One region of the Micromonospora sp. NPDC049497 genome, then DNA from elsewhere that is predicted to be linked to it. Evidence: riboswitches for the same ligand, from Rfam matches in the RefSeq annotation. Region 1 holds a riboswitch; the other holds the start of a gene.
What was found. Region 1 has a riboswitch for cyclic di-AMP ahead of ACIBR0_RS23065 (coiled-coil domain-containing protein). Riboswitches for the same ligand answer to the same signal wherever they lie in the genome.
Positions count from the first base shown of each region.

Region 2: linked by a shared signal. The riboswitch ahead of ACIBR0_RS04000 (coiled-coil domain-containing protein) and the one ahead of ACIBR0_RS23065 (coiled-coil domain-containing protein) in region 1 are both predicted to bind cyclic di-AMP.

Region 1 covers NZ_JBITMC010000019.1:19,288-24,261, reverse strand. Annotated here, with positions in the region: gene ACIBR0_RS23095 (cation transporter) at 1-77, opposite strand, end outside; gene ACIBR0_RS23090 (metal-sensitive transcriptional regulator) at 173-475, shown strand; gene ACIBR0_RS23085 (DUF305 domain-containing protein) at 676-1,302, opposite strand; gene ACIBR0_RS23080 (hypothetical protein) at 1,380-1,934, opposite strand; gene ACIBR0_RS23075 (hypothetical protein) at 2,086-2,286, shown strand; gene ACIBR0_RS23070 (YibE/F family protein) at 2,309-3,658, shown strand; cyclic di-AMP (ydaO/yuaA leader) riboswitch at 3,825-3,955, shown strand; gene ACIBR0_RS23065 (coiled-coil domain-containing protein) at 3,960-4,973, shown strand.
Region 2 covers NZ_JBITMC010000002.1:159,245-164,218, forward strand. Annotated here, with positions in the region: gene ACIBR0_RS03980 (STAS domain-containing protein) at 1-213, shown strand, start outside; gene surE (5'/3'-nucleotidase SurE) at 250-1,068, opposite strand; gene ACIBR0_RS03990 (1-phosphofructokinase family hexose kinase) at 1,065-2,054, opposite strand; gene ACIBR0_RS03995 (SRPBCC family protein) at 2,238-2,696, shown strand; gene ACIBR0_RS04000 (coiled-coil domain-containing protein) at 2,773-3,834, opposite strand; cyclic di-AMP (ydaO/yuaA leader) riboswitch at 3,839-3,970, opposite strand; gene ACIBR0_RS04005 (cation diffusion facilitator family transporter) at 4,121-4,974, opposite strand, start outside.

The DNA of each region.
Region 1 (4,974 bases):
GCGCCCACCTCGCTGCTGACCGAGTTGACACAGTGCCCGCACGTCATGCCCGTGACCTGGTACGTGTTGGTGACCATCGGAACTCTCCTCTCGCCGCTTCCCATCATACCCCTCAGGGGTATCGACCTAGAGAACGTACCATACCCCCGAGGGGTACGGTAGACTCGTCGCCATGACCACACCGACGCCCGCCCCGATCCGGGGCTACACCGCGACGAAGGACCAGCTGCTCGCACGGCTGCGCCGGGTGGAGGGTCAGGTCCGCGGGATCGAGAAGATGGTCGACGAGGACCGCTACTGCATCGACGTCCTCACCCAGATCTCCGCGATCCAGGCCGCCCTCGACAAGGTCGCCCTCGGTCTGCTCGACGGGCACGCCCGGCACTGCATGCACGAGGGCGCGGCCGAGGGTCGGGCCGACGAGATGGCCACCGAGATGATGGCCGCCGTCGGCCGCCTGATGAAGCGCGGCTGACCGCCCTTCCACCCCGCTCCGCCGCTCCCCGCTCGCTGTTCGCCGCTCCCCGCTCCGCGCTCGCAACTTCGGGGAAAGTGTGGCCATCCGACGCGGAATGGGCACACTTTCCCCGAAACTGCACGGCCCCGAGGGCGGCGCCCCCGAGAGGCCCGGCGAGGCCCGCCGAGGGCCGGTGCCGCCCGGCGGGCCGGTTTCGATCAGAGCCGGTCGAGGATCTTGCGCATGGTGGCGATCTCCGCCTGCTGGGACGTGATGATCTGCTGCGCGAGGTCCTTGCCGCGCGGGTCGGCGCCCTCGGACAGCTCGGTCTGGGCCATCGTCACCGCACCCTCGTGGTGGGCGATCATCATGGTCAGGAACTGTCGGTCGAACTCGCGGCCGGAGGCGGCCGCCAGCTTCGACATGTCGGCCTCGGACATCATCCCGGGCATGCCGTGGTCCATGTGCGGCATCTCGGCGCCGGGAGACGGCACCGGCCGACCCCACTCGGCCAGCCAGCCGCTCATGGTGGCGACCTCCGGCCCCTGCGCGGCCTTGATCTGCCCGGCGAGCCGCTTGACCTCCGAGTCGCCGGCCCGGGTGGTGGCCAGGTCGGCCATCTCCACGGCCTGCTGGTGGTGCGGAATCATCATCTGGGCGAACATGACGTCGGCGTCGTCGACGGTCGCCGCGCTCGCGCCCGCCGAGGGGGCGGCGCCGGTGGCGGCGGGCATGCCGTGGTTCCCGCCGGACGAGTGATCCCCGCCGCAGGCGGTCAGGACGACGGCGGCGGTGACGGTGACGCCGGCCAGGGCGGCACGGCGCGCGATGGTACGAGTGTTCACGGTTGAGCCTTTCGGTTTCTCGGGACGTACGCGACACGACGGGAGCGCGGAGCAGCGTCCTGCACCGCGCATCGCGCCTATCTGCGCAGCACCGAGACCGTGGCGAGGCGAAGACCGACGGGGCGCGGCGGGGGTGCCCTCGAAGCACCCGGAGGACGGTCACCGCTCCGCCGGCCCGGCTCGCCCGCTCCCGTCACGGTCGCGAAGAGGACCGCCAGCAGGAGCGACATGCCGAAGGCGCCGAGCACCGCCAGACAGACACCCCAGTCGGGGAACCCTCCACCCGTGCCACCGGCGGCGAGCAACGGCCCGTGCGGGCAGCCTGTGGGGCAACCCGCGTCACCGGGAACGACCGCGGCGACTAGCCGGAGATTTCCCGCGGCGACGAGCCGGGGATTCCCCGCGGCGACGAGCCGGACGTCCCCCGCGGCGTCGTGGTCGCCGACCGTTCCGCTGGGGGGCGGCGCGCCCTCGTGCGCCGACGCGCCGTCGTGCGCGGGGGCGACAGGCTCGTGCCCGGCGGCGTGCGTCCCGTGGCCGAGCGTGTGCATGACGGCCAGGCCGAACAGGGTGGCGACGACCAGGAGCAGCCGGGTCCACCGCCCGGCCGCCACGTCTGCCGTCGTCCGCACACGACTACGCTAGCGTGCCGACCGCCCAGCGGGGCTGCGGCGTTAACAGGGGGCCCTTCCTCTACCGCAGGCGTTAACGGGGGGCCCTTCCTTACCCGACACCGGGCCTCGCGAGCGGCGTCGGAGGGTGGCGGTGGCTACGATTCGGCCGATGGCTCTCCGGCTCCCGCACCACCCGACCCGCGCCCGCAGCCGGTCGGCGACCTCGCCGACCGCCCGTGGTCGGGGCCACCCGGACCGGACCGTCGCGGTACGTGGCCGAACCGACACGGGAGGGTCATCTCCCCGGTTCGCGGTGACCGCCGTGGTCGGAACCCTGAACCGACCGGCCCGCTGGCACGTACCCGCCTGAGGATTCGTTGGGAGACACGCACATGGGCGCCGACCACACCCGTCCCGCTCCGTCCACCCCGCCCGGGGTGCGGCGGATCCTCGTCGCGACGGTGGTCCCCCTCTTCGTCGCGACCATGGTCGCCGCCCTGGTGCTCTGGCCCCGCAACGCCCCCGAGACCGACCAGGGCACGGAGCCGCCCCGCTACCACGGCACCGTGACGAGAGTCGTGAGCGAAGCCTGCCCGCCGCGACCCGACACCCCGGAGGGGCCACCGGGCGCCACGGACGGGCCGTGCGGCCGCGTGACCGTACGCGTCGACGAGGGGCCGGACGCCGGGCAGCAGGTGGAGACGCCGATCCCCGTCGGGCCGGGCGCACCGACGGTGGCGGCGGGCGACGAGATCATCCTGGTGGAGCTGCTCGATCCGGCCGACCCGACGGTCAGCAGCTACAACATCGCGGAGCACCAGCGGGGCGCACCGCTGGTCTGGCTCGTGGCCCTCTTCGCCGCCGCGATCGTCGCGTTCGGGCGGTGGCGCGGGCTGGCCGCGCTCGCCGGCCTCGCGGCGAGCTTCGCCATCCTGCTCACCTTCGTGCTGCCCGGGATCAGCGCCGGGCAGTCGCCGCTGCTCGTCGCGGTCGTCGGCGCCGCGTTGATCATGTTCGTGGTGCTGTACCTGACCCACGGGGTGACCGCGCAGACGTCCGTGGCGGTGCTCGGGACGCTCGGCAGCCTGGTGCTGACCGGCGTGCTCGGCACGCTCGCCACCGCCGCCACCCATCTGACCGGGTACGGCAGCGAGGACGCCACCACGCTGTCGATGTACCAGGCCGACGTCGACCTGCACGGGCTGCTGCTGGCCGGCATCATCATCGGCTCGCTCGGCGTGCTCGACGACGTCACGGTCACCCAGGCCGCCACGGTCACCGAACTGGCGCACGCCAACCCCGGGCTGACCCGGTTGCAGCTCTACCGGGCGGCGACCCGGGTCGGCCGCGCGCACATCGCCTCCACGGTGAACACGATCGTGCTGGCGTACGCGGGCGCCTCCCTGCCCGTGCTGCTCCTGCTCACCGCCGACTCGCGGGCGGTGACCCAGATCCTCACCAGTGAGTTCCTGGCCCAGGAGATCGTCCGCAGCGCGGTCGCCACCCTGGGTCTGATCGCCGCGGTGCCGCTCACCACCGCGCTGGCGGCCGTGGTCACCACGGCCGGCCGGCGGGGCGGTACGGCCACCGCCGGCGACACACCGCCCGACCCGCCGCTCCCCCGGGCGGCGGTACGGGCGGAGGCGCTGGAGGCGCTGAGCGCCCCCCGCGCGACGGACACCTCCCCCGCCACCCCCGGCAGGTGGCCCGACCGAGACAGGAGCACGGACACCGCATGGTGAAACTGCGTAGCGTGATCACGCGGCCCCACCCGCCTGATAGTCGCGTCACTGGTCATCGACTTTGGCTTCGAAATAGCTCGTTTGGTCGGCTACCAGACGTAGATCCCCAGGACGACTGTCGGGTAACCTCGCTGCCGGTCACCGCCGAAGGCGCGCAGCGGCGCCTGCGGTGCCGCCGCCCAATCGCCGCGAGGCGAACCGGGGACCCAGGTACCTGGGGTGAATCCGCGAATGCGGTAGGGGCCACTTCCGCCCCGAACCCGTCAGCTAACCCGGTCGGCGGTCGACGGAAGGGAACACTGTGACGGCACCCCTACGCCGCTGGTTGACACCTGTGGTGGCCGTGCTCGCCGCGCTGGCCGTGTTCGTCGGGCCCCTCCCGGCGTCCGCCGCACCGGCACCCCCGAAGCCCTCGGGCCACGACAGCCAGCCGACGTTGCTCAACGACGTCATCGAGGCCAAGAACCGCGACTTCGTGAAGGCCGAGGCGGCCCTGAAGAAGTCGCAGAAGCGCCAACAGGAGCTGGAGCTGGAGGTCAGCCGGCTCCAGCGCGAGCTGAACGCGCTCGCGCCGCAGGTCAACGAGATCGCGGCCCAGTCGTACCGGAGCGGACGGATCGGCGCCGTGTCGATGCTGCTGGAGGCCCGGACCCCGGACTCCTTCGTGCAGCGCGCGGGCGCCCTGGACGAGCTGAACATGGTCAACGCCAAGCAGCTCGCCGAGGTCAACGCGGCCAAGGCCCGCGTGCAACAGGCGAAGCTGGCGGTCGACACCGAGGTCCGGGACCAGCAGCGCCTGAGGAACAACATCAACCGGGATCGGGCCGCGGCCGAGAAGGCCCTCGACCTGGTCGGTGGCACCGGCCTCACCGGCGGACTGGTGAACGCCACGTCACCGGTCGCCCGGGTCGCACCGGGCCGGACGGCGGACGGCGACTGGCGGCCCGAGTCGTGCAGCCAGCCCGACCCCACGACCTCCGGCTGCGTCACGCCCCGGACGCTGCACATGTACAAGGAGGTCAGGCGGGCCAAATTCACCCGGTTCGTCGGCTGCTACCGGTCCGGTGGGCCGTACGAGCATCCCAAGGGCCGCGCCTGCGACTGGTCGCTCCAGAACAGCGGCTTCCGGTCCTGGTACAACAACGACACCCGGATGTACGGCAACAACCTGACCGCCTTCCTGGTCCGGAACGCCGACCGGCTCGGCATCTACTACGTCATCTGGAACCGACAGATCTGGTTCCCGGCGACCGGGTGGAAGTCGTACAGCGGTCCCTCGAACCACACCGACCACGTCCACGTGTCGCTGCTCTGAC
Region 2 (4,974 bases), on a different contig from region 1:
ATGCGACTCGTCACCTTCATCGACTCCGTCGGCATCAGCGCGATGGTCGCCGGATTCCAGACCGCCGAGGTGAGTGGCGTCAAGCTCGTCGTCACCGAGCCGAGCCGGTTCGTGCACCGGCAGCTCTGGGTGACCGGCCTGCTGGGCCTCTTCGGCGCTCCCGAGCCCTACTACGCCGCCGCCTCGGCGCCCGAGGTCATCCCCGGCGCCTGAGGCCGCCGGAAAGACGGGCGAGCCGGGCGGGCCGGGTCAGTCCAGGCCGGTCAGGTCGACGTCCGAGACCTCGGTGACCGCCCGGATCGCCGTCACCGACGCGTACCCGGCGGCGAGCAGTGCCACGTCGGTGCCGGCCTGGGCCGCCTCGCCCGGCTCCTCCAGCGAGGTCCGCACGAAGCCGTGCCCGGCCTCGGCCACCGTCATCTGCACCTGACCGAAGCTGGCCAGGGTGCCCCGGCGCACGCCGCGCAGGCGCCCGTGGGGCAGGTCGGGGGCGTTCACGTTCAGCACGCTCCCGGTCGGTCCGGCGGTCAGCCGGGGCAGCAGGTCCAGGGCGACCCGCGCGGCGGTGAACCAGTTCCGTTCGGCGTCGCGTACGCGGGCGGCGGCGGCCACCGCGGCCCCGCCACTGACCGCCGTGGCCTCGCCGGCGGTGAGCACGTCCAGGGAGACGGCCATCGCGCGGCAGCCGTTCGACACGGCGGTGAACGCGGCGCCCACGGTGCCGGAGTGCAGCACGGCGCGGCCGGCGTTGGCGCCGCGGTTGATGCCGGAGAGCACCACCGCCGGCGGCGGCCCGAACGCGCCGTGCACCGCGATGAGCGCGATGAAGCCGGGGGAGCCGCCCACCCCGTACGCGGGCACGCCCTCCAGCTCGGGCAGCGGGTGCTCGCGGACCACCACGTGCCCGTCGCGTTCGACGGCGGTCAACGCGGCGCTGGTGCCGCTCGCCTCCTCCAGCGGCGCGGCGACCACCACGTCCAGGCCCCGGTCGGCGGCGGCGCGGGCGAGGGCCTGGATGCCCGGCGCGGCGATCCCGTCGTCGTTGGTGACCAGCACCCGGAGGCTCATCGGTCGGCCGCCCGGTCGGCCGCCCGGTCGGCCAGCTCCTCAGGAGTGGTCCGCTCCTGGGGCCGGCTGCCCGCGGGGGCCAGGCGCACCCGGTCGACGAGCCCGGTGATCGAGTCGAGCCGTCCGGTGCCGAGGCCGTGCCGCGTCACGTTGAGCGCCCCGGCCGCCGCGCCGGTCCGGATCGCGGTGCGGACGTTACCGCCCCGGGCCACGACGGCGGCCACCCCGGCGGTCATCGAGTCGCCCGCGCCCCGCGGGTCGGCGGCCTGGAGCCGGGGCATCTCCACCTCGAAGACCTCACCGTCGACCAGGGCCAGGGCAGGCTTGTCGGCCCGACTCACCACGACGTTCTGGGCGCCGGTGTCGTGCAGGTCGTAGATCGCGCGGACGAGCTCCTCCTCGTCCTCCCCGGCGGCCCGGCCGTCGGCGATCAGCTCCTCGTGGCTGACCTTGAGGAAGAAGACCCCGCTGTCCAGCACGGCGGTCAGGTGCTCGCCGGACAGGTCGACCACCACCCGGCTGCCGTTGGCGCCGAGGTCGGCGGCGAAGCGCTGGTACAGCTCGGCGGGGACCAGCGCCGGCTCGTTCGGTCCGCTGAGCACGCTGACCGGCGCGCGCAGGCCCTCGCCGAGCGCGAGGTTGTAGAGCTCGTCCAGCTCGTGCCGGCTCAGCGGCTGGCCCGGCACGTCCACGACCTCCCGCCGGGTGCCGTCGCGCCGGTCGTGCACGTACCCGCCGCTGCCCGTCTCGCGGACCACCACCTTGAGGTCGGCGCCCTCGCCGACCAGGAGGGGCTCCAGCACCTGGCCGATCTCGCCGCCGAGGGCGGTGCAGAGCACGACGTCCACGCCCAGGGACATGATCATCCGCGCCTGCCACACGCCCTGCCCGCCGGGATGCAGGTGCAGCTCCGGGGCGTCGCTGGGCTGGTCGACGGTCACCGTCAGCCGGGGTGTCGGCGCGAAGACCATCACGTGCCCGCTCATCGCTCGTACCCGCTCATCGGTCCCGCCCTCCGCAGCTCTGGATGCCATCCGTGATTCCCCCCGACCTGACCGTAGTCACCACGGCCGGCGAACATCGGTCGTCCGGCGGGTGTCGGGCGGGGCGTTGCCAGCACAGCGGTCGTAGGCGAGGATCGGGCGACGAGGCGACGGTGGGGAGACGGCGTGCCGAGGCGTGAGTCCTTCACCTACACCGTCCAGGCCCGCTGCACGCCGGCCGAGGCCGTCGCGCTGCTGGCCGACCCGCAGCGGCAGGCCGACCTGCATCCGTTGATCGTCCGGGTCCGTCGGATCCGGACCCGGCCCGGCGCCCGGGCCAGCTACGCGATCACCGACCGGCTCACCGTCGGGCCCCTGCGCCTCCCGCTCACCTACCGGGCCGACGTCCTGGTCGCCGACCCGGACGAGGTGGTCACGGTGGCCCGGCAGCGACCCGCGACGACGGTGCGCAACCACACGCGGCTGCGGGCCGAGCCGGACGGCGTCCTGCGGATCGAGGTGGAGATCGTCCTCACCGCTCCGGCGCCGTTGTTCGGCTACGCCTTCGCGCAGGCGCGCGCCGCTCACCTGGCCCTGGCCAGCCGGCTGGGCGCCGCCCTCGACCAGCGCCCGCCGTCGACCTGAGCGACCGTCCGGTGGGCGTACGCGACGGCCCCCGGTGGGCTGCCGCGAGGCGTCCACCGGGGGCCGTCGGCGCCGGTCAGTAGACCGACAGGTGCACGTGGTTGGTGTGGTCGCTGGAGGGGTCGCCGTTGGCCCCGCTGTACGACTTCCACCCGCTGCTGGGCAGCCAGATCTGCCGGTACCAGATCACGTAGAGCACGGCGAGCCGGTCCGCGTTGTTGACGTAGAACGCGGCGAGGTTGTTGCCGTACGTCCGGTCCCCACCGCTGGCGTCGCCACCGAAACCGTCCTGCTGGGCGGCGAAGTCGCAGGCGCGACCCTTCGGGTGCTCACCCGAGCCGCCGGGCCGGTAACAGGAGACGTACCGGGTGAAGCCGGCCGCCTTGGCCTGGTTGAGCGCGTGCAGGGTGCGCGGCGTGATGCAGCCGTCCGCCGGGGTCGGGTCGTTCACGCTGCACGACTCGGTCGGCCAGGAGCCGTCGGGGTTGCGCGGTGCCGGCTTCGCCGTCGCGCTGGCGGTGCGGCTGCCGCTGCTGGTCGGCGGGCTGGACGCCCGCTCGTTCGCCACGGTGAGGGCCTTCTCCGCCTGCTGCTTGCGCTTGGCCATCACCGTCTGCTGCTTGGTCTGCTCCCGGATCTCGACCTCCACGGCCAGCTTGGCCTGGGCGGCCTTGTCGCGGGCCTCCTGGAGCTGGCGCAGCGCCCGGTCCTCGTTGGCGGCGACCTGGTCCAGCGCGGCGGCGCGGTCCATGAAGCCGTCCGGGGAGCTGCTGTTGAGCAGGGCGGAAGCGGCGCTGAGCCGACCGGTGCGGTACGCGAGACCGGCGAGGTCCCCGACCTGCTGGCTGCGCTCGGCCAGCTCGGTCTCGTTCTTCTTCACCTCGGCGGCGAGCTGCTGCTGCCGCCGGAGTGAGGTGTCCAGGGCCCGCTTGGCGTCGAGGTAGCCCTTGCTGGCCGCTTCGAGCTGGGCCCGCAGGGCGGGGGTGCCGCCCTCCACATCGTCCCCGGGGGCGGCGAGGGCGGCGGTCGGGGCGGGGGCGGCGCCGGCGGGGACCGGTGTGCCGCCCAGGGCGACGGCGAGCGTCGCGGCGATCAGGGCCGCTGTCCGGGCGGCGCGTCGTCGTACGGGTGTTGGCATGCAGGTGTCCTTCCGTCAGCCGCCGACCGGGTTAGCTGACGGGTTCGGGACGGAAGATCCCTACCGCTGACGCGGATGCACCCCAGGAACGCGGTTCCCCGGTTCGCCGTGGCAGGCGATTAGGCGGCGGCCACCGCCGGCACCGGTGGGTGCCGCCTGGCGGAGGCCGGATCAGAGCCTACCGGTGCTGGTGGGACGCTTGCAGCGGTGGTGACGCATGGTGCGCACGTCCTTACCGACAAAACCGGCATAAGCGCACTTTACACACTCTGAATTAAGGAGATGCTCAACACCACTCGACTGTCCCGCAGGCCCCGGGAGTCGCCCCGGGCTCGATCTGCAACGTGGCGTGGTCGATCCGGAAGTCCTCCCGCAACGCCGTCCGGGCCGCCGTCAGCACGGCGCCGACCTCGGCGTCGGGGGTCGTGGTGAGGTGCGCCGAGGCCACGTCCATGCCCGACGTGAGGGTCCAGACGTGGAGGTCGTGCACCTCGGCGACGCCGGGCACGGCGGCCAGCCGGTCGTGCACGGCGGTGACCTGGAGGTGCTCCGGGGCGGCCTGGACCAGGATTCGCAGCGCGGCCCGGCCCAGTCGCCACGTGCGGGGCAGGATGAACACACCGATCGCGACCGCGACCAGCGGGTCGGCCCACCACCAGTCGGTGACGGAGATCAGCAGGGCCGCCCCGATCACCCCGAGTGAGCCGAGCAGGTCGCCGAGGACCTCCAGGTACGCCCCCTGAAGGTTGATGTTCTCCTTGGCGCCGGGGCGCAGCAGGCCGAAGGCGACGAGGTTCGCGAGCAGGCCGAGCACGGCCACCACCAGCATCGGGCCGGCGGACACCTCCGGGGGGTCGCCGAACCGGCGTACCGCCTCGACCACCACGTAGACCGCCACGCCGGAGAGCAGCACGGCGTTGGCCAGGGCGGCCAGCACCTCCAGCCGGTACAGGCCGAAGGTGCGCTGCGGGTCGGAGGTGCTCCGCCGGGTGGCGGTGATCGCGGCCAGGGCCATGCCGATGCCGAGCACGTCGGTGAACATGTGCCCGGCGTCGCTGAGCAGCGCCAGCGAGCCGGTGCGGAGGGCCGTCACGGCCTCGACCGCCATCAGCGCGCCGAGCAGCGCGAAAGCGGCCCAGA